DNA from 3 places in the Tepidibacillus infernus genome. Region 1 is predicted to be linked to each of the others. Evidence: a T-box and tRNA genes for the amino acid it is inferred to sense, from the RefSeq annotation. Region 1 holds a T-box; the other regions hold tRNA genes.
The links. A T-box is a leader RNA that pairs with one kind of tRNA and senses whether it is charged. The one in region 1 lies ahead of TEPIDINF_RS01545 (valine--tRNA ligase), so its partner is inferred to be a tRNA-Val.
Positions count from the first base shown of each region.

Region 2: it has a tRNA-Val gene. The T-box ahead of TEPIDINF_RS01545 (valine--tRNA ligase) is inferred to sense a tRNA for this amino acid. The anticodon was not compared.
Region 3: it has a tRNA-Val gene. The T-box ahead of TEPIDINF_RS01545 (valine--tRNA ligase) is inferred to sense a tRNA for this amino acid. The anticodon was not compared.

Region 1 is NZ_JBLWFI010000001.1:309,561-315,530, reverse strand. Features, by position in the region: gene murC (UDP-N-acetylmuramate--L-alanine ligase) at 1-15, opposite strand, end outside; gene TEPIDINF_RS01550 (bifunctional folylpolyglutamate synthase/dihydrofolate synthase) at 31-1,362, opposite strand; gene TEPIDINF_RS01545 (valine--tRNA ligase) at 1,388-4,048, opposite strand; T-box leader at 4,101-4,350, opposite strand; gene TEPIDINF_RS01540 (GNAT family N-acetyltransferase) at 4,448-5,005, opposite strand; gene TEPIDINF_RS01535 (GNAT family N-acetyltransferase) at 4,990-5,562, opposite strand.
Region 2 is NZ_JBLWFI010000001.1:2,449,387-2,455,356, reverse strand. Features, by position in the region: gene TEPIDINF_RS12330 (vWA domain-containing protein) at 1-633, opposite strand, end outside; gene spoIIE (stage II sporulation protein E) at 712-3,204, opposite strand; tRNA gene TEPIDINF_RS12320 (tRNA-Val) at 3,523-3,598, opposite strand; tRNA gene TEPIDINF_RS12315 (tRNA-Glu) at 3,705-3,779, opposite strand; tRNA gene TEPIDINF_RS12310 (tRNA-Met) at 3,784-3,860, opposite strand; tRNA gene TEPIDINF_RS12305 (tRNA-Met) at 3,982-4,057, opposite strand; gene TEPIDINF_RS12300 (S1 domain-containing RNA-binding protein) at 4,212-4,619, opposite strand; gene TEPIDINF_RS12295 (FtsB family cell division protein) at 4,712-5,014, opposite strand; gene yabQ (spore cortex biosynthesis protein YabQ) at 5,042-5,560, opposite strand; gene yabP (sporulation protein YabP) at 5,557-5,844, opposite strand; gene TEPIDINF_RS12280 (RNA-binding S4 domain-containing protein) at 5,912-5,970, opposite strand, start outside.
Region 3 is NZ_JBLWFI010000001.1:1,190,015-1,195,984, reverse strand. Features, by position in the region: gene TEPIDINF_RS06140 (GNAT family N-acetyltransferase) at 1-178, opposite strand, end outside; gene TEPIDINF_RS06135 (2'-5' RNA ligase family protein) at 222-728, opposite strand; gene TEPIDINF_RS06130 (phosphatidylglycerophosphatase A family protein) at 1,146-1,694, shown strand; gene thpR (RNA 2',3'-cyclic phosphodiesterase) at 1,697-2,251, shown strand; gene TEPIDINF_RS06120 (hypothetical protein) at 2,305-2,790, opposite strand; tRNA gene TEPIDINF_RS06115 (tRNA-Met) at 3,037-3,112, shown strand; tRNA gene TEPIDINF_RS06110 (tRNA-Asp) at 3,155-3,231, shown strand; tRNA gene TEPIDINF_RS06105 (tRNA-Ile) at 3,268-3,343, shown strand; tRNA gene TEPIDINF_RS06100 (tRNA-Leu) at 3,356-3,444, shown strand; tRNA gene TEPIDINF_RS06095 (tRNA-Val) at 3,478-3,553, shown strand; gene TEPIDINF_RS06090 (hypothetical protein) at 3,776-3,922, shown strand; gene TEPIDINF_RS06085 (hypothetical protein) at 4,199-4,348, shown strand; gene TEPIDINF_RS06080 (NAD(P)H-dependent flavin oxidoreductase) at 4,602-5,675, shown strand; gene TEPIDINF_RS06075 (hypothetical protein) at 5,835-5,970, shown strand, end outside.

The DNA.
Region 1 (5,970 bases):
TTGTGTTTTATTCACCTTATTCACCAACCTTCAATTCTTTTCACGTTCGTTTAAAAGAAACCGACGAACATCAGAAATCATATACAATGACCCAGTAATGATCACCAAATCATCAGGATCAGCCATTTGAATCGCCCGATCAACAGCTTGTTGCCAATTAGAAATCTCTATCACTTCTTTTTGTTGATCAATAGAATGAATCTTATTTCTTACATCTTCTGCTTTTGCCGCTCTTGGAAAATCAGGTTCTGTCACAATCAGCAGATCAGCAATGGAATGTATCGCTTGATAAAAGTTGCTAATCGCTTTATCTGCTAAAATCCCTGTAACCATAATACAGCGCTGATAAGAAAATAGAGAAATGGCCTCTGCTAAGCTTTTAGCCCCCTCAGGATTATGAGCTCCATCGATCACGATTTTGGGCTGTTCAGAAAGCACTTCTAGTCGACCTGGCCAAAACGTGCTTTTCATCCCTGAATAAAATGCCTCTTCATCTATATAGAAAGCATAGAACTGCCGCAAAACATCTAATGCCATAAGTGAGACAGCCGCATTTTTCACTTGGTGTGGGCCTAACATCCTAATTTGAATCTCAGGCATGGTCAAAAAAGGGTCTGTAAAATCAAAGGAACTTCCCTCTTGATTTATTTTATTGGCAGTAAAAGTAAAGTGTTCATTTAACTGATAAATTGGGGCTTTTTTAGACGCAGCCATTTCCTTGATCACTTGTAAAGCCTCTTCATCTTCAACTCCAGAAATAACTGGAACTCCCGGTTTGATAATCCCCGCCTTTTCCCATGCAATTTCTTTGATGGTATCTCCTAATAGATTCATATGATCGTATCCCACATTGGTGATCACAGATACAATAGGGTGAACCACATTGGTGGAATCTAGCCTTCCTCCAAGCCCTGTTTCCCAAACCACTACATCAGGATAGGCTATAGTCGCAAAATATTGAATAGCAATCGCTGTTACCACTTCAAACTCAGTTGGCGCCCCCAATTCCAAATGGGAAAGCTCTTCAGCTAAAGGGATCACCTGATTTAAGGTCTTAACTAAGTCCTCGCCAGAAATATCCTTGCCATTTACTTGAATTCGATTGGTAAATTCAATTAAATAAGGGGAGGTAAAGGTACCTACTTTATAACCAGATTTCCTTAAGACTTGGCTAATAAAGCTTACTGTTGACCCTTTACCGTTCGTCCCTGCAACATGGACAAATTTAACCCTTCGTTCAGGATGGTCTAATCTCTCTAACATCCATTCCATACGATCTAGTCCTGGTTTAATCCCTAATGTTTTTAAACTGTGAATCCATTCAATTGCTTCTTCCTTTGTTCTCACTTTACCTAACCCCATGACAATCCACCACTCTCAAAATATACTATGACATTTTTAGCTCTTTGATTCTTGCTAATACTTTGTCTCTTTTTTCTAGATAGTCTTGCTCTTTTTCTTTTTCTTTGGCTATAACGTCAGCAGGTGCTTTATCTACAAAACCTTTATTAGCTAATTTCTTTTGAACTCGTTCTACTTCATAATTAAGGGTCTCTAATTCTTTTTCCAATCTGCTTATTTCTTGACTAATGTCAATTAAGCCAGTTAAAGGCAAATAAATCTCTGCTCCTGTCACAATTGCGGACATTGCTTTTTCAGGTGAAGTAACCTCTGTAGAGATTTCTAAGGTTTCTGGATTACAGAACTTTTTAATATATGAGATTCCTTTGAGTAAAATCTCTTCATTGGTTTTATTCACTGGTTTAATGAGAAGCTGAATTTTTTTGCTTAATGGCACGTTGACTTCTGCACGGATATTACGAACAGAGCGGATCACATCCATTAATAATACCATTTCTTTTGCTGCTTGTTCATTAACAAATTCTTCACGATATTCTGGCCAGCTTGCTAGAGTAATACTTTCCCCTTCATGTGGAAGGTGTTGCCAAATCTCTTCTGTAATAAATGGCATATAAGGGTGTAACAAACGTAAGGTACGATCTAAGACATAGGTAAGAACCGATTTCGTCGTTTTCTTCGCTTGCTCATGGTCACCATATAAAGGAAGTTTGGCTAATTCAATATACCAGTCACAAAATTCATCCCAAATGAAGTTGGTCAACATTCTTCCAGCCTCACCAAATTCATATTGTTCTAACAGTCTTGTGACAGCTTTTACTGTTTCATTAAAACGATGTAAAATCCATTGATCCGCAGTCATTAATGTACCTGATAAATCAATATCTTTTACAGAAAAATCGCCTAAGTTCATGATGGTAAAACGGGAAGCATTCCAAATTTTATTTGCAAAATTACGGGCAGCTTCTACCCTTTCAAAATGGAATCTTAAGTCTTGCCCAGGCGTACCCCCTGTTGCCAGCATGAAACGTAGGGCATCTGCGCCATATTGATCAATCACTTCGATTGGATCAATTCCATTTCCTAGGGATTTGGACATTTTTCTTCCTTCACTATCACGAACCAAGCCGTGAATATAGACATTTTTAAATGGATTTTCTCCAGTAAATTCTAGGGCAGTGAAGATCATTCTTGCCACCCAAAAGAAGATGATGTCATATCCAGTTACCAATACATTTGTTGGATAAAATCTTTGTAAATCTTCCGTTCGCTCTGGCCAACCCATCGTTGAAAATGGCCATAAACCAGAACTAAACCAAGTGTCTAAAACATCTTCATCTTGTTTAAGATGGGTGTGGCCACAGTTTAAACATGATTTTGGCTCTTCCATTTGGACGATCGTTTCGCCACAATCTTCACAGTACCAAGCAGGTATACGATGACCCCACCATAATTGTCTGGAAATACACCAGTCGCGAATATTTTCAATCCAATTTAGATAGATCTTTTCAAAACGTTCTGGTACAAAGTGAACACCATTACCGCTTTTTTGTTGTTGAATTGCTTTTTCTGCCAGAGGCTTCATCTTCACAAACCATTGGGTAGATAAATAGGGTTCAACAACCGCCCCTGTTCGTTGACTATGTCCAACAGAATGAAGATGTTCTTCAATTTTAAAAAGAATCCCTTGTTCCTGAAGATCTTTGACAATTTGTTTACGACATTCAAAACGATCCATGCCTTGATATTTTCCAGCATTCTCGTTCATATGTCCTGATTCATCCATCACTAAAACCTGTGGAAGTTGATGACGTAAGCCAATTTCAAAGTCATTCGGATCATGGGCAGGTGTTATTTTTACTGCACCACTTCCAAACTCTTTTTCAACATATTCGTCTGCAATAATTGGAACCTCACGGTCTGTAATAGGTAAGACTACCGTTTTGCCGATTAAATGTTGGTAACGTTCATCATTTGGATGCACAGCAACCGCAGTATCCCCTAACATGGTTTCAGGACGAGTAGTGGCAACGACAATATGACCACTTCCATCCTTCAGTGGGTATTTCATATGATATAAAGCACCCATGATTTCTTTATATTCTACTTCAATATCTGATAAAGCGGTTCTTGCTTCTGGATCCCAGTTAATAATATATTTTCCACGATAGATGAGTCCTTTTTCATAAAAACTAACAAAAACCTTACGAACTGCTTGGGATAAGCCTTCATCAAGGGTAAAACGCTCTCTAGAATAATCTAAAGAGAGTCCTAATTTGGCCCATTGTTCATGAATTCGATTAGCATACTTTTCTTTCCATTCCCATGCGTGCTCAAGAAATTTTTCCCGCCCAAGATCATAGCGGCTAATCCCTTCTTCTCGAAGCTTTGCCTCTACTTTGGCTTGCGTCGCTATTCCAGCGTGATCTGTTCCTGGTAACCATAAAGCGTCATATCCCTGCATTCGCTTCATCCGAATGATGATATCCTGTAAAGAGAAGTCCAATGCATGACCAATATGCAACATCCCTGTCACATTGGGTGGTGGAATCACAATACTATAGGGTTGTTTTGATGTATCTTTGCCTGCTTTAAAAAATTCGTGCTCTAACCAATATTCATACCACTTTTTCTCAATATCCTTCGGATCGTATTGAGTTGGGATTTGTAATTCAAGTTGTTCAGCCATTGATTTTCCTCCTATTCATAATACCCATAAAATATAAAAAACCCTTTCCATCCCAAAGGACGAAAAGAGTTTGTTTTCGCGGTGCCACCTTTGTTCATGAAACACAACTAGCTTAGACCTAGCTCTATTTGTGTGTTCATGCACTCAATCAGTAACGGTTGATGATCCGGTCCATTCTACATCATTTCAAATGGACAACTTCAGGGCGACCTTCAGTAACTTCTGCCTTAGGAAACCTTACAGCTAATGGTTTCCCTCTCTTGAAGGTAAGGTTACTTACTCCTCCCTTTCATGGTTATTCCTCTATTTACATGTTAACCGACAAAATATTTAACTATATTGTAATCACAACAAAAGATAAAGTCAAATTTCTTTTTACAATTATTCTATGAAAGTAGGTCATTGGTTGTTCATGAACTCTTCTTTTAATATACCCATATAGATCACATCCCAAAACCTACCATGACGGTAAAGCTGCAGACGTAAGCGTCCCTCTTCTTTAAAACCGGCTTTAAGATAGGCTCGATGTCCCCTTTCATTAAATTGATAATGACGTAACATCACTTTGTTTAAGTTCATTTCCATAAAAGTGAAGTGAAGTAGCGTTTTGATTGCATCAGTTCCATAACCTTTACTTAAGTGCTTCTGATCGCCTATCACAATTCCTAATTCAGCGACTCGATTCCGCCAATCGATATGATGTAAGCTAATATGGCCGATATAGGATTCCTCTCCCTCAGGAAGATCTAGTGCATGGATAGAAAAGTGTTGATCTGTTTTTGAGGGTTGTTGAGCCTGATCCCCAAAATTCTTGGATAACTCCATTGGCATAGGAAGGGTACCCCATTGCAAATTTTCCGTAATGTGAGGATCATTAAACCATTGGTTAAATAATGGTGCCTTTTCTGGATCGATGGTCTTAAGCTGAACTCTCTTTCCTTTTAAAAGGTTTTCCATCTCTCTTCATCCTCCTTTTGGTAGCGTTCAAGGTACTCTTCTCGAAGAATAGACATCATCACTTCATCGTAAAATTGACCATTGCGGTACAAAAATCTTCTTCTTCTACCTTCTTCAACAAAGCCAAGCTTTTGATAGCTTTTGATCGCTCTTTCGTTAAAAGCATAAACCCCTAATTCAACTCGCTGTAATCCTAATTCTTGAAACCCTATATAGAGACATAAACGAAAAGCCTCTGTTCCATATCCTTTCCCCCAATAATCTTTATCTCCTATAAAAATCCCTGCGATTGCCCATTGATTTTTCCAACTAATAGAATGTAAACCAACACTTCCAATCATTCGATCATCTGCTCGCGTATAAATGGAAAAGACAAACTTATCATCCTGCTTTAAAAGGTTATCGTACCAACGATGTTCCTCTGCAAGCGTCTTTGGAAAACGTGTTTGTGGTGATAAATATTGGGTGACTTCTGGATCATTCACCCATTCTAGGTATTTGGATAGATTTTCTCTTTCTACCGCTTTTAATTGAACCAGCTTTCCTTTTAACATCATAACCCTCCCCCTTTTTGATTTAATTCTTTATCATGGTAAAACAAAAAAGACTCGTTCCTGATAAGTTCGCCATTGGAACTTACCGCACGAGTCTTTTATCCCCACGGTGTAGCAAAAAGCTTGGAATCGCTCGGACCTGTCTTTGCCTTTGCAAACGGAACCCTAGTTTCCCTTCCATTGTTAGAAATTATTATATTGACATTTATATCGCATGTCAATATAAAATTGGAATATTTTTTAAAAGTTCTGATATTAACCAAATGGATCTTTACTACATAAAGTATAGAAGATATAAAATAGGGTAGTTGCTGATTAAGGAATATACAAACCCAAATGATAACGTAAAGGATGTGTGGTCATATGGATGGGTTGAAAAGGTTTCGTTTAATCCTTCGTACAATCCTCTTT
Region 2 (5,970 bases), 2.1 Mb from region 1:
AGGTGTATTTCCCTGTGGTACCATTTGATGTAATATGGTATCTACCTTCTTAATATCTTTCGTCCAAGGAATTTTAATATCAAGGAGATCAGGATTGCCTGGAAAGATAACAATCGAAATTGAGCTCTCCCCAGCTCTAGACAATAAACTTAATTGGAAGTCAACGATTGCTTCTTGTACCTTTTCCATTTTTTTTAGCATACTTGCACTTTGGTCAATTAATAATAAAACCTTAAGATGACTATGTTCTGCCATTTCATCCATCATATTTGCAACCTTTAACCTTTGATTAGGGGAGATTTCAACTAAATCTTTCTCCCCTAAAATTTGTACGAGTTGTGCGTTAACAACTTGGGTAATTGTTTTGTTCATTGCTTGTCTAGTAACAAATTGAACTGTTTTCTTTACCCTTTCTACAGGAACGATCTGGCTCAGTCCGCCTCCGGCCTTTGCAATCCCTTCAATTTCAAGAATACCTTGTTTTCCAATTTGACCTCCATCAGTGATCCCTATCACATTTATAATAATTCCCTTTTGATAAGCTTGTCTGGCAGCTTCAATCGGTGAATAGCCTTGGTTCGAACAACCATCTGTAATTAAAGTAATTTGATTGAAAACTAAAGTTTCATTCATTTTGCTCCCCCCTGTTTAATACCATTCATTTCCACAAAGGGGAGCAGTTATACGTAATCCCTTAAAACACAATGTTTTCTAATTAACTATTCTTTCCCTTTCAATTTTGGACAGTCCAGGAATTTTTATTGTTGCCCATTCTGGTTGATACTTGTCAATTTTGGAAACAACCACAGTCATATCATCTCTAATTTCCCCTTGCAAATATCGAACTACCTTTTCTAACAATAAGTCGGCAAATTCCTGCGGAAGATCGGATTCAATTTCCTGTATCATTCTTTTCATCCATAACTCCTTATTTGCCGTCCGTTTTGGTGAGTCATAGATGCCGTCTGTCATCATAATCAATAAATCCCCAGGTTGAAGTGCTACTTCGATACTCTCAATGTCAATGTCTTGGATAATGCCTACTGGTAAATTATTAGCAGATATCATGATGACCTCATCACCGCGTTTAATAAAACTAGGCGTCGATCCGACCTTAAGAAACTTGGTTTTTGCATTAAATAAGTCCACAATTGCCAAGTCAACAGTCGAGAAAATTTCCTCTTGAGAACGTAATAGTAATACAGAGTTAATCGTCTTTATTGCAATCGTTTCTTCAATTCCTGATTGTAATAACTGTTTTAACAACTCCAAAGTCGCTTTACTTTCTGTTCGAGCACGCTCACCATTTCCCATGCCATCACTTAAAGCAACAGCATATTTCCCGTTGCTAACCTCGATTGTACTAAAACTATCACCAGATAACCATTTTCCTCCTTTTGCCGCTCCTGCATATCCTGTATCTACTTCATAGGTTTTTGCAGATCGTAAACACATTTTACATGAGCCGTCTTTCTTGAATTGACATTCCTTGTTATTTACGATGATATTTTCATTGAGCACCTCTGAAATTAATGGAGCAACAATCTTGATACACTCATCCCTTCCATTACAATTTGGTTGAGTCACTTCTATTTCGACATTACCCTCCTCTAGTCGAATAATATTTACTTGGCGTACAGACAGACCTAACCTTTCTAAGGCTTGATGGATTTGTTGTTCCTGTATACCCAAATCTTTACCGTCTTTTTGTATTTCTTGAGCTAAATCTTTCATCACTTGGGAGACACCGTATAATTGATGGGCGACTAATTGTCTACTTTCTTCTAATTGATTTTTCCAATATAAATGGTCACTATAACTGTCATAAACATCCATTAAATGAAAAGAGGTTTGATCCGATTTTACACAATGGTCGGCCCACTCACTGGGAATATTCTTTTTCGTTATTTTTCCTTTCGTTTCGATGATTGTCATCAATTCCGTCATGATTCGATAAGTTTTAAAAAATTCCTCATTCCAACATTTATTTCTTTTCCAACAAGTTTGACAATGTTTTTCCGCCACCTGGCTCATAAAGTGGTCAATTTGTTCACTTTGATCAATCCTCGTAGGGGCTGAGATTTCTTTAAAACTATTTGCTAATTGGGTAAACATATTTGCAAACTGATCGATCTTCCCTGAAGTAACTGATCTTATTTTTGAAACATACTCTTGATAATGAAGATGGTATTCACTTGTACCAGGAATAAATGTGGCGATTTGCTTGATCAATGACTTAGGGGTTAAAACAAAGAAAACTAAAGCAATCATTGATTCAGCAAAAGAAATCCAAATCTCGTTTTGGTCTCCTAAATAAATGGATAAAATCGTTGTACCGATCACTAAACCGAATGCAACACCTAATTTATTTGCTTGTTTTAATAAACCTGCTAAAAGTCCTGAGAAAGCTAACAAACTAATTTGATAAACAGCATTTGTGTTAGACAAACTTAAGATCAATCCGGTAACAACACCAACAGATGAACCAATCGCACCACCACCAACAAAAGCAAATATTAAAATCAGATAGCGAGAGATGATATGCTCAATGGAATAATCCTGAATAGTCCAACCTACAGTTCCAGTCATCGTCGAAGCTAAAAGAATAATTAACCCAATAATCTCTTCTTGATTTAAAGAGACTTGATCCTTTTGGTAGATAAGAATAGGCAAAGATTGGGCGAAGATTAAGGTTAAGATAAACCCTAAGGCTGTTTCGATCCCAGCCATTACCCAAGGATAGATTTCATTAACTTGTTGATAAAAAAGGTTTGTCCCTTGGGGAATGGCCATAGAGAGCGAAACGAGAAATGGAGCATAGGATAAGTCTGCTTTGTTTTTTGTAACTAACCATTTTTGAACAAAGAAATAGATCACCATACCCGAAAAGATAATAGCTGAATGACGGCTATCTGTAAGATTTGTACCAAATAAGATGGCTAAACTAATATATAATAACTTCTCTTTTTTCAAATGATACATTAAAGCGAAGAAAGGAATGGCAAAGGGAGACATATCATTCAGAATAACCGCTCTACCTAATAAAAAACCCATTACCAAATAACCGAATTCCCATCTTTTAAAAAGGAGATAAAAAAAACCCATTACTTTTTGGTGCAACAGATCGCCTATTTGATTTAAATACGTAGAAACTGTCCCTGATTGAACCAATAAACCATTCTTTAAAATAAATTTTTTAAACATAAATGACACCACCCGATTTCCTATTGTGTCATTTATTATAAACAGAAAGGTAAACAAAATTTGTCAAAACAAGGAGACAGCTTTTAAAAAAATTACGACAAAATCTACCTAACCGACAAGGGTTTATACAAACTTAAGGGGTTTAAGAACAAATGCTCCCGCAAATATCTGTCGATTTACTTAGAATAGGTACCATTTCCGACAAAACTTCCTAAAATATTTTTTCATAAAAGCATAAGATGGAAATGGAAGAAAGTTATACTTTCTTAATCTTTAAAAAAAAAACACGCCTAAGCGTGTTTTATGTAAGTATTAAAATGGTGGACGATGACGGGATCGAACCGCCGACCCCCTGCTTGTAAGGCAGGTGCTCTCCCAGCTGAGCTAATCGTCCAAATACAGATTTCAGATGCCGGAAGTCGGATGTCAGATTGAATGTTTTTCTTCGAAGTCCTTTCTTTCTCTCTGACTTCTGATCTCTTACCTCTGTCTTCTTTTTGTGGTGACCCGTAGGGGATTCGAACCCCTGTTACCGCCGTGAAAGGGCGGTGTCTTAACCACTTGACCAACGGGCCAGTATGGTAGCGGCGGAGGGAATCGAACCCCCGACCTCACGGGTATGAACCGTACGCTCTAGCCAGCTGAGCTACACCGCCATATATAATAAATGATCCTATTATGGATCAACGTAGTACAAATGGTTTAATTGGTTGTACCACAGGCACTCCGATTTCATTTGATCAAGGATGCCAATCGACGTAGTACAAATGGTTTAATTGGTTGCGGGGACAGGACTTGAACCTGCGACCTTCGGGTTATGAGCCCGACGAGCTACCAACTGCTCCACCCCGCGTCAGTCACAATATTTATTATATAATAACTTTGAAAAGGAAGTCAACTGTCTTTTTCAAAAACATACTTTTTTATGAAGGGAATCATTATCACTGGCAGGAAATAATTATACTTTGTGACCAAATAGCCACAAAGTATAATACCACATATATGATTTAACCGCGACGGGCGCCACGACCCCCTCGTTTAGAATCGGTGCTTTTGCGTAATGTAGAAAGTCGTTCTTCACTATCTTTTAAGAACTTGTTCAACTTGTCATCAAAACTTTCATTTGATTGACGACGTGTAGATTTTTGTGGTCTTTCTTTCGGTGTATGTTCTACTGGTTTTTCCTGTGCTTTCTTTAAAGAAAGGCCGATCTTTCCATCCTTTTCGACATTAATCACCTTAACCGTAATCATGTCATTTACTTTTAAAAATTCATTTACATCCTTTACATAACTATCAGCAATTTCGGAAATATGAATTAAACCGGTTTCACCACTTGGCAGCTCAATAAACGCACCGAAATGGGTAATTCCTGTTACTTTCCCTTTAACTTTGCTGCCTATTTCAATTGACATGTATTAAAACTTCCTCCTTAAAGAATAAAGAATAGACTAATGAGATTATAACTGATGCTCAGAAAACATGTCAATAATGATCGTTTACCAATCTATTCCTCAGGGGTAATAATAATAAACTCTCCAGGCTTAGATAAAAAGTAATATTTTCGTGCCATCTCTGCTATATATTCCTTGTTTTGCAAAAGCATTACTTTCTTTTCTAATTCCCTTTTGGTTTCAGCCACTTGTTGCTCTTGTTTCTGCAATTCCACTAGTTTAGCTTTTTTTTCTTTAATATCTATCCACTGATTGTAGCCGGTAAACCCCGCCCAAACTATAAAAGTCATTAAAAGAAGAATAATTGCATGTATTCTTTTTCTACTCGCATGATTGATTTGATTTTTTTTTGACATGACAGTTATCCTCCATTAAAAATTAGGCTAATTCTTCTTACGCGTAAATAGTTTCTTCAAAAAGGAGGAAAATCCTGCTTTTTGCTTAACTCTAGTTGAAAACTTTTGTATAAACTTCAAGATAGGTATAAACATTGCAAAAAGAAAGGTAAGTATTGAAATAAACAACTTATAAATTAAAATGACTGGTTTAATCACAAGAATATTGATTGCATGAATCACCAAGACCCATATGGTTTTGATTAGATGATACAACTTACTCCAAAATTTTAAAATGATCTTACTTATTGTAATATAATAGAACCATAAACCGATTATAAATGTTAATAATATTGATAAACGAAGTTGTCCATCATTACTCCATAATAACAAACGAAAGATGAAAAGAGCAGAAAAAACACCAAAACTTACATCAAAAATAAAGACGATCCACTGAGGTAGATCTATTTCCTTTTTTAGCACCCGATAGCTATCAAAGATCATTCCAACAAAAAATCCACTACCTATCATTAAAATTGTTGTGATAAATTGCTCGTTTAGTGTCACTTAAACAACTTGCCAAAGAATCCTTTAGCCTTCTCCGAAGAGTATCCATCGTTTAAATATCCCATCTCATAGACTAAACCTTCAATTGCAACAAATCCCTGTTCTAAATTTAGATTTTTAATATGTAAATTTTGCCCACGAATATGCAAGTATCCGAATTCCGTATTTAATAAAAACTCTTCACTATCGAAGCTCTCTACATCCTTTACACCTGTAACTTGCATGACTTCTCTATCTACAACCATCACTTCATGTTTAAGCCCTTTTCTTGATCTATCCTCCATTTTATCAACCCCCTTTTACTACATCTTATGGCTTGGCAAAATTTTTAGAACAAAAAAAGAAGGCTGATTATAAACCTTCTTGTTCTGTAATCTTTTCTTCTTTTATCACTGTATACATCTCTAAAG
Region 3 (5,970 bases), 880 kb from region 1:
CAGTTGCTACAGGACGTTTATCATCATAGACAATAAAGTGAGTTGCTGTATTATCGTATTCATCCATTTCTAGTTCTTTTGGAACTTGTTGTTCATCGATAAAAACAACTTCTCTAATAGAAAAAGCATCCTTTAATTCTTGTAGATTTGTTACGAGTTTGTATATCAACTTTTGCATAAACTCACCTCAAATTTGCTACGAATATTTAAATTCACTGCTATTATTTTCCTGTTAATAAAAAAGTTTGATAAACTGTCCATGATTGATTCTCAATCTGATAACACAAATGAATTCGATCGACCAGTATAGACTTATTTAAATTTTCCAATTTCAATCTACCATATACATCATGTATTTCTTGTTCATGCAAATCTTGAGCAATGGTCATATGTGGAATAAATTGATGTTTTAATGGCCGCTTTAAGATGTCAGCGTTTAGTTTTTCTTGTAATTCATAAATAACAGGATTTTTTTCAAACCCTACATATACAACAGGAGAGATAGGAAGAAAAGTACCGACTTTGCTTAGTTTTAATGTAAAAGGAGGAATTTGACTTGTAATGTTTTCAATATATTGAATAGCCTCGTTTATATTTTCTATCTCAAAAGCCTCTTTAATTGTAATATGGGGCGGAATTAATGTGTAATGAGAATCATAACGTTTTCGTAATGAATTCGCCCAATCCTGTATTTCCTTTTGGGGGTAAATCACAATACCATATTTCATACCTTTTTCCTCCTTTTTCAACCTATCATTAGGTTCATAAACCTATTTTATCAAAAGAATTTGAAATATGAAATATTTTGGTAAATACAATGAAAGAATAAATTGCCTTTTTTCCGTATAAACTAAGAAAGAGTTTTTTTACATGAAGGAGGAATAAAATGGCAGTCATTTTTATTGTTTTTATCGCTTTGCTTTTTTTAGTTGGAATGAGTTATGGTTTAGCCTATTTAATTCAAAGACTGGATCAACATCAAAATCAATAATCTTTATCTATTTTTATTTTATATTTGATAAGGGTGGCAGTGTAAGCATGATTCACTGCTACTCTTTTTTTTAATAATATATATAATGAAGTTTATTTTGTATATGTAGAGAAAGTGATATGATGGAGAAAGATATTTTTGGAGGTGACAGGTATTGAAAAGAAGGGTACCAAGTAAAGAGGTAAAAGCTGCAGCGTTACAGAGATTAAGAGAACGCGGTGTTACATTGGAAGACATTGCAGAAATCGTCTATGAATTACAATTGCCATATAATAAAGATTTAACCATGGAGCTTTGCCTGGAAAGTGTAAACAAAGTATTAGAAAAACGTGAAGTTCAACATGCATTACTTGTTGGGATCGAGTTAGACGTATTGGCTGAAAAAGGTTTGTTAACTGAACCATTGCAATCTCTTGTTGAGTCTGATGAAGGACTTTTTGGAATTGATGAAACAATGGCATTAGGCTCTGTCTTTGGTTATGGAAGCATTGCAGTGACCACTTTTGGATATTTAGATAAAGATAAAGTGGGAATAATTAAAAAGTTGGATACAAAAAACGGTAAAGGTGTTCATACGTTTTTGGATGACCTTGTTGCTGGAATCGCTGCTTCAGCGGCAGGACGTATTGCCCATCGATTAAGAGATGTGCAAGAAATGGTGGAAGAAATAGAAGAACAAATGACTGAGGATAATGTGGTTTAGCTATGAGATTATTTGTTGCACTTAAGCTAGCTGAACATGTAAAAAATGAACTTAAACAACAATTGCCAATTATTCGCAACAGCTTACAATTGGGAAAATGGGTACCAGAAGAAAATTGGCATATTACTCTTCTTTTTTTAGGGGAAGTCGATGAAAAAGAGATGGAATCGTTAGACCAAGCATTAAATGAGGCTGTAAAAAATGTATCCCCTTTTCAATTACAGTTAAAGAATATAAGTGCCTTTCCTAGCGAAAATAAGCCTAATATTTTATGGGCTGATGTTCATGGGGACTTGCAAATGTTAAACAAACTTTACCAAAATTTTGTTGAAGCATTGACAAAAACAAAGATTACATTCGATGCAAAGCCAAAGTATACTCCTCATGTAACATTAGCAAGAAAGGTGAATGTTCCCTTTAAAAAGGAAAATTTTAAACTAACGTCTTCTGTATGGCAAGTAACTTCTCTAACTTTATACCAGTCAGTTTTTACGGTTTCTGGGGTAAAATATCAACCTATTTTAACTAAAGAGTTTTTAAATGAACGAGAGAAATGAGCTTTGTATGAAAATATGAGAGGCTGTTGATGAATTTCAACAGCCAAAACTTTTTAGAAACCATGGCCTGATTCATAAATTTGATTCGTTTGACTTGATAATTGAACCTGATTGATTGTTTGTTGTATTTGATTACTAAATGATTGGAGCGCATTTGCTTTTTGTTGCATCAATTGCTGAAGATGTAAAGGATTCATATTGGCTGATTTCAATTGGTTGTATTCGGTTTCCATCTTACCAATCTCGTTATAAAATTTTTGTAGCATTTGATCTAAATGCTGCATTTCAGGGACGCTAGTATGTTGTTGTGCCCGCCCAAGTTGTTGCGTTTTGAAATTTTGTTGAGACATTTGCATGTTGTTAGATGCAGTGGACGACGTAAGTTGAGATTGTTGTATAGGTACAACTAATGATGGATTGCTCTGTAATTGTTTAGTCTGCTGTAGTAGTGATTGAGTTCCACTTACGATTTGTGACACCAACAGATTTGTTTCTTTATTTACATAAGCGATTTGTCTGTCTTTTATTTGTTTGGCCAAAATGCAACACTCTCCTTAACCATGGTTCAAGTCAATGGTATTCATGTATACACTGACAATGTTATTGTAAACCCAATTCACTAAATATATGTGACAATACTATTGACAAATTATTGTACTCTAGGTAAAATTACTTTTGTCCCAAAGACCAAGAGGTTTAAGGGATAAAACTATTTTTAAAAATTGTTGCATAAATGTTATAAATCATATATAATAATTTTTGTCGCTAATTTTATTATGTAATGACGCGGGGTGGAGCAGTTGGTAGCTCGTCGGGCTCATAACCCGAAGGTCGCAGGTTCAAATCCTGTCCCCGCAACCAATAAACTATTTGCACTACGTCGAATATTCCCATTTATATTATGGAGCTGTGGTGTAGAGGCCTAACATGCCTGCCTGTCACGCAGGAGACCGCGGGTTCGAATCCCGTCAGCTCCGCCATTTTAAAAAAGTATTTGTTTAAAGTTAAATTAGTAGGGGCCTATAGCTCAGTTGGTAGAGCGGTCGGCTCATAACCGATTGGTCACAGGTTCGAGTCCTGTTGGGCCCACCATTTAAAAGTCCTGCCGGGGTGGCGGAATTGGCAGACGCACAGGACTTAAAATCCTGCGGTAGGTGACTACCGTACCGGTTCAAGTCCGGTCCTCGGCACCATCTAAATTGAGTGTAACAACGTCGAATATATGTGACTCCGTAGCTCAGCCGGGAGAGCACCATCTTGACAGGGTGGGGGTCGCTGGTTCGAACCCAGTCGGGGTCACCATACTTTATATATCAAGGGTTTGAAGGCCATAAAAGATTTTGGAAAGTTGATGGTCGGATATAAACCCTTTTTTGATTTTTTAGACCACCATCTTTCAAGATGTTATTCCTGAAAGGGTACAGAGGTGATAAGTAAATGGATGATAATAGCGACAATATAAAGAATGAAATCCAATTTATGGAGCATAATGAACATAAGGTAAAGAAAAGGAGATGAATCATCGTGGATAAGAAAATCAGTCCTAAAGAAAAGGAGCCTACCATTGCACCAAGTATGGAGATGGATGCACTAGATGAAGATGCAACTCCTGAAGAGGTAAAAAAGGGGAAATATACAAGGGTGGTTAAATTAGTAAGTGATCGTCGATAAACTAACAGCTACAAACAAACGTAGCTGTTGTTCTTTATTGCTATCCCGTAATACATAATAATAAATTGTTATCGTTTTCACATATAAAATAGTCATAAAATTTTTATTAGATATTAAATTCTGGAAATCTAATAAAATTAGCCGATATTAAAGTATTTAATTGATTTTTCTAAAGATTTAAACTTTAACGATGTTCATATTTTTGTTATAATTTTCACAATCATAGACTAAAAAATGTTGTATAATGAGATTGAAATTAAAAAAGAGGTGATTGGGATGGCAATCTACAAAGTGGAAGAGGTAGCTCGTCAAAAAGATTTATTAGATTACGTTGTAAACTATAAAGGTAAAATGATGAGCTTTGAAGAGTATTTAACAAAAAAAGAACAAGAAGCTGTTTGGGATTTTTATCTAGCCAAAAAGTAAGAACTTGCAATTATTTTATTTATAATACAGTAAGATACTGAGTTCATATAAAAGACCTATTCAACCTAGTGAAAGAGATATTAAAGATATGGAAACAAACCTTTCTATTATAGGAAGGTTTTTTTTTGCTTACGAAATCTCCAAAATTGTCAAACTTATACTAACTAATTCAAGTGAAATATTTACTTTAAAGGTTTAAAACGTTATAATGCAAACAATGATAATCATTAAACAAATTCAAGGAGTCGATTTTATGAAATTACCTTCACTCTCGTTAGGAGATTTAATAGCGTCAGTACCTATTATTCAAGGAGGAATGGGCGTAGGTGTTTCTCGTTCTAGGTTAGCCTCAGCTGTAGCAAATGAGGGAGGAATTGGGATCATTTCTGGGGTGCAAATTGGTTTTAATGAACCAGATTTCGAAAACAATGCTCTTCTTGCTAATATAAGAGCTCTAAGAAAAGAAATTAGTAAGGCACGGGAGTTAAGTCCCAAAGGCATTATAGGGGTTAACCTTATGGTGGCCATGAACCATTATAAGGAAATGGTAAGAACCGCGGTAGAGGAAAAAATAGACATTATTGTTTCTGGAGCCGGGTTACCTAAGGAATTACCTGAATTTATTAAAGGCACAAAAACGAAAATCGCACCGATTGTCTCTTCAGGAAAAGCAGCATATCTAATGACGAAGCTATGGGACAAAAGGTATGAATATTTACCTGATTTAATGATTGTTGAAGGACCTGAAGCAGGTGGACATTTGGGTTTTTCCATTGATGAATTAAAATCTAAAATAAATCTTTCTCAAATCTTAAGTGATGTAAGAGAAGCGTTACATTCATTTGAAGAAAAATATAAAAAACGTATCCCTATTATTGCTGCAGGAGGTATTTTTAATGGTCAAGATATTGCAAAATATTTAAAATTAGGAGTCTCCGGAGTACAGATGGGAACTCGCTTTATTGCTACAGAAGAATGTGATGCAGATGTTAATTACAAACAGGCATTTATTCGTTCAAAACAAGAGGATATCAACCTTGTAAAAAGTCCTGTTGGTCTTCCAGGAAGAGCCATCCATAATGAGTTTGTTAAAACAGTTGAAGGAGAAAGAATACCTGTAAAAAAGTGCTATGATTGTTTAGTCACTTGCGACCCTAAAACGACTCCTTATTGTATATCAAAAGCACTTATCGAGGCAGTGAAAGGGAATATTTCAAACGGATTGATTTTTACCGGTTCAAATGGGTATCGATTAAATGAGATTATTACTGTTAAAAAATTGATGAAAGAGCTCGTTCAAGAAGCTGAACTGATGATGTCTATGTAAAGATATTAGTAGTAAAAATCCTTGAAAGTTTTAATATTTCAAGGTTTTTTTATTACACACCTAGTAATCTTCACGCCAATGCAAAATGGTGATATTTGTATATCTTTTTTTCCAATACAAAGAATATAACTGAGAAATCTTCGATTGGAGCTGGTTGTATTGGAAAAAGGAAACAGGGTCATTATTTTAATTCTTTTCACTCTCGTTTTTAGTTTCGTATTTTTTGCATCATTTTCTCACAATGTTTCCTCAAAAGAAGCAAGTAAAATAACCATTTCCATCAAATCGTCACCTG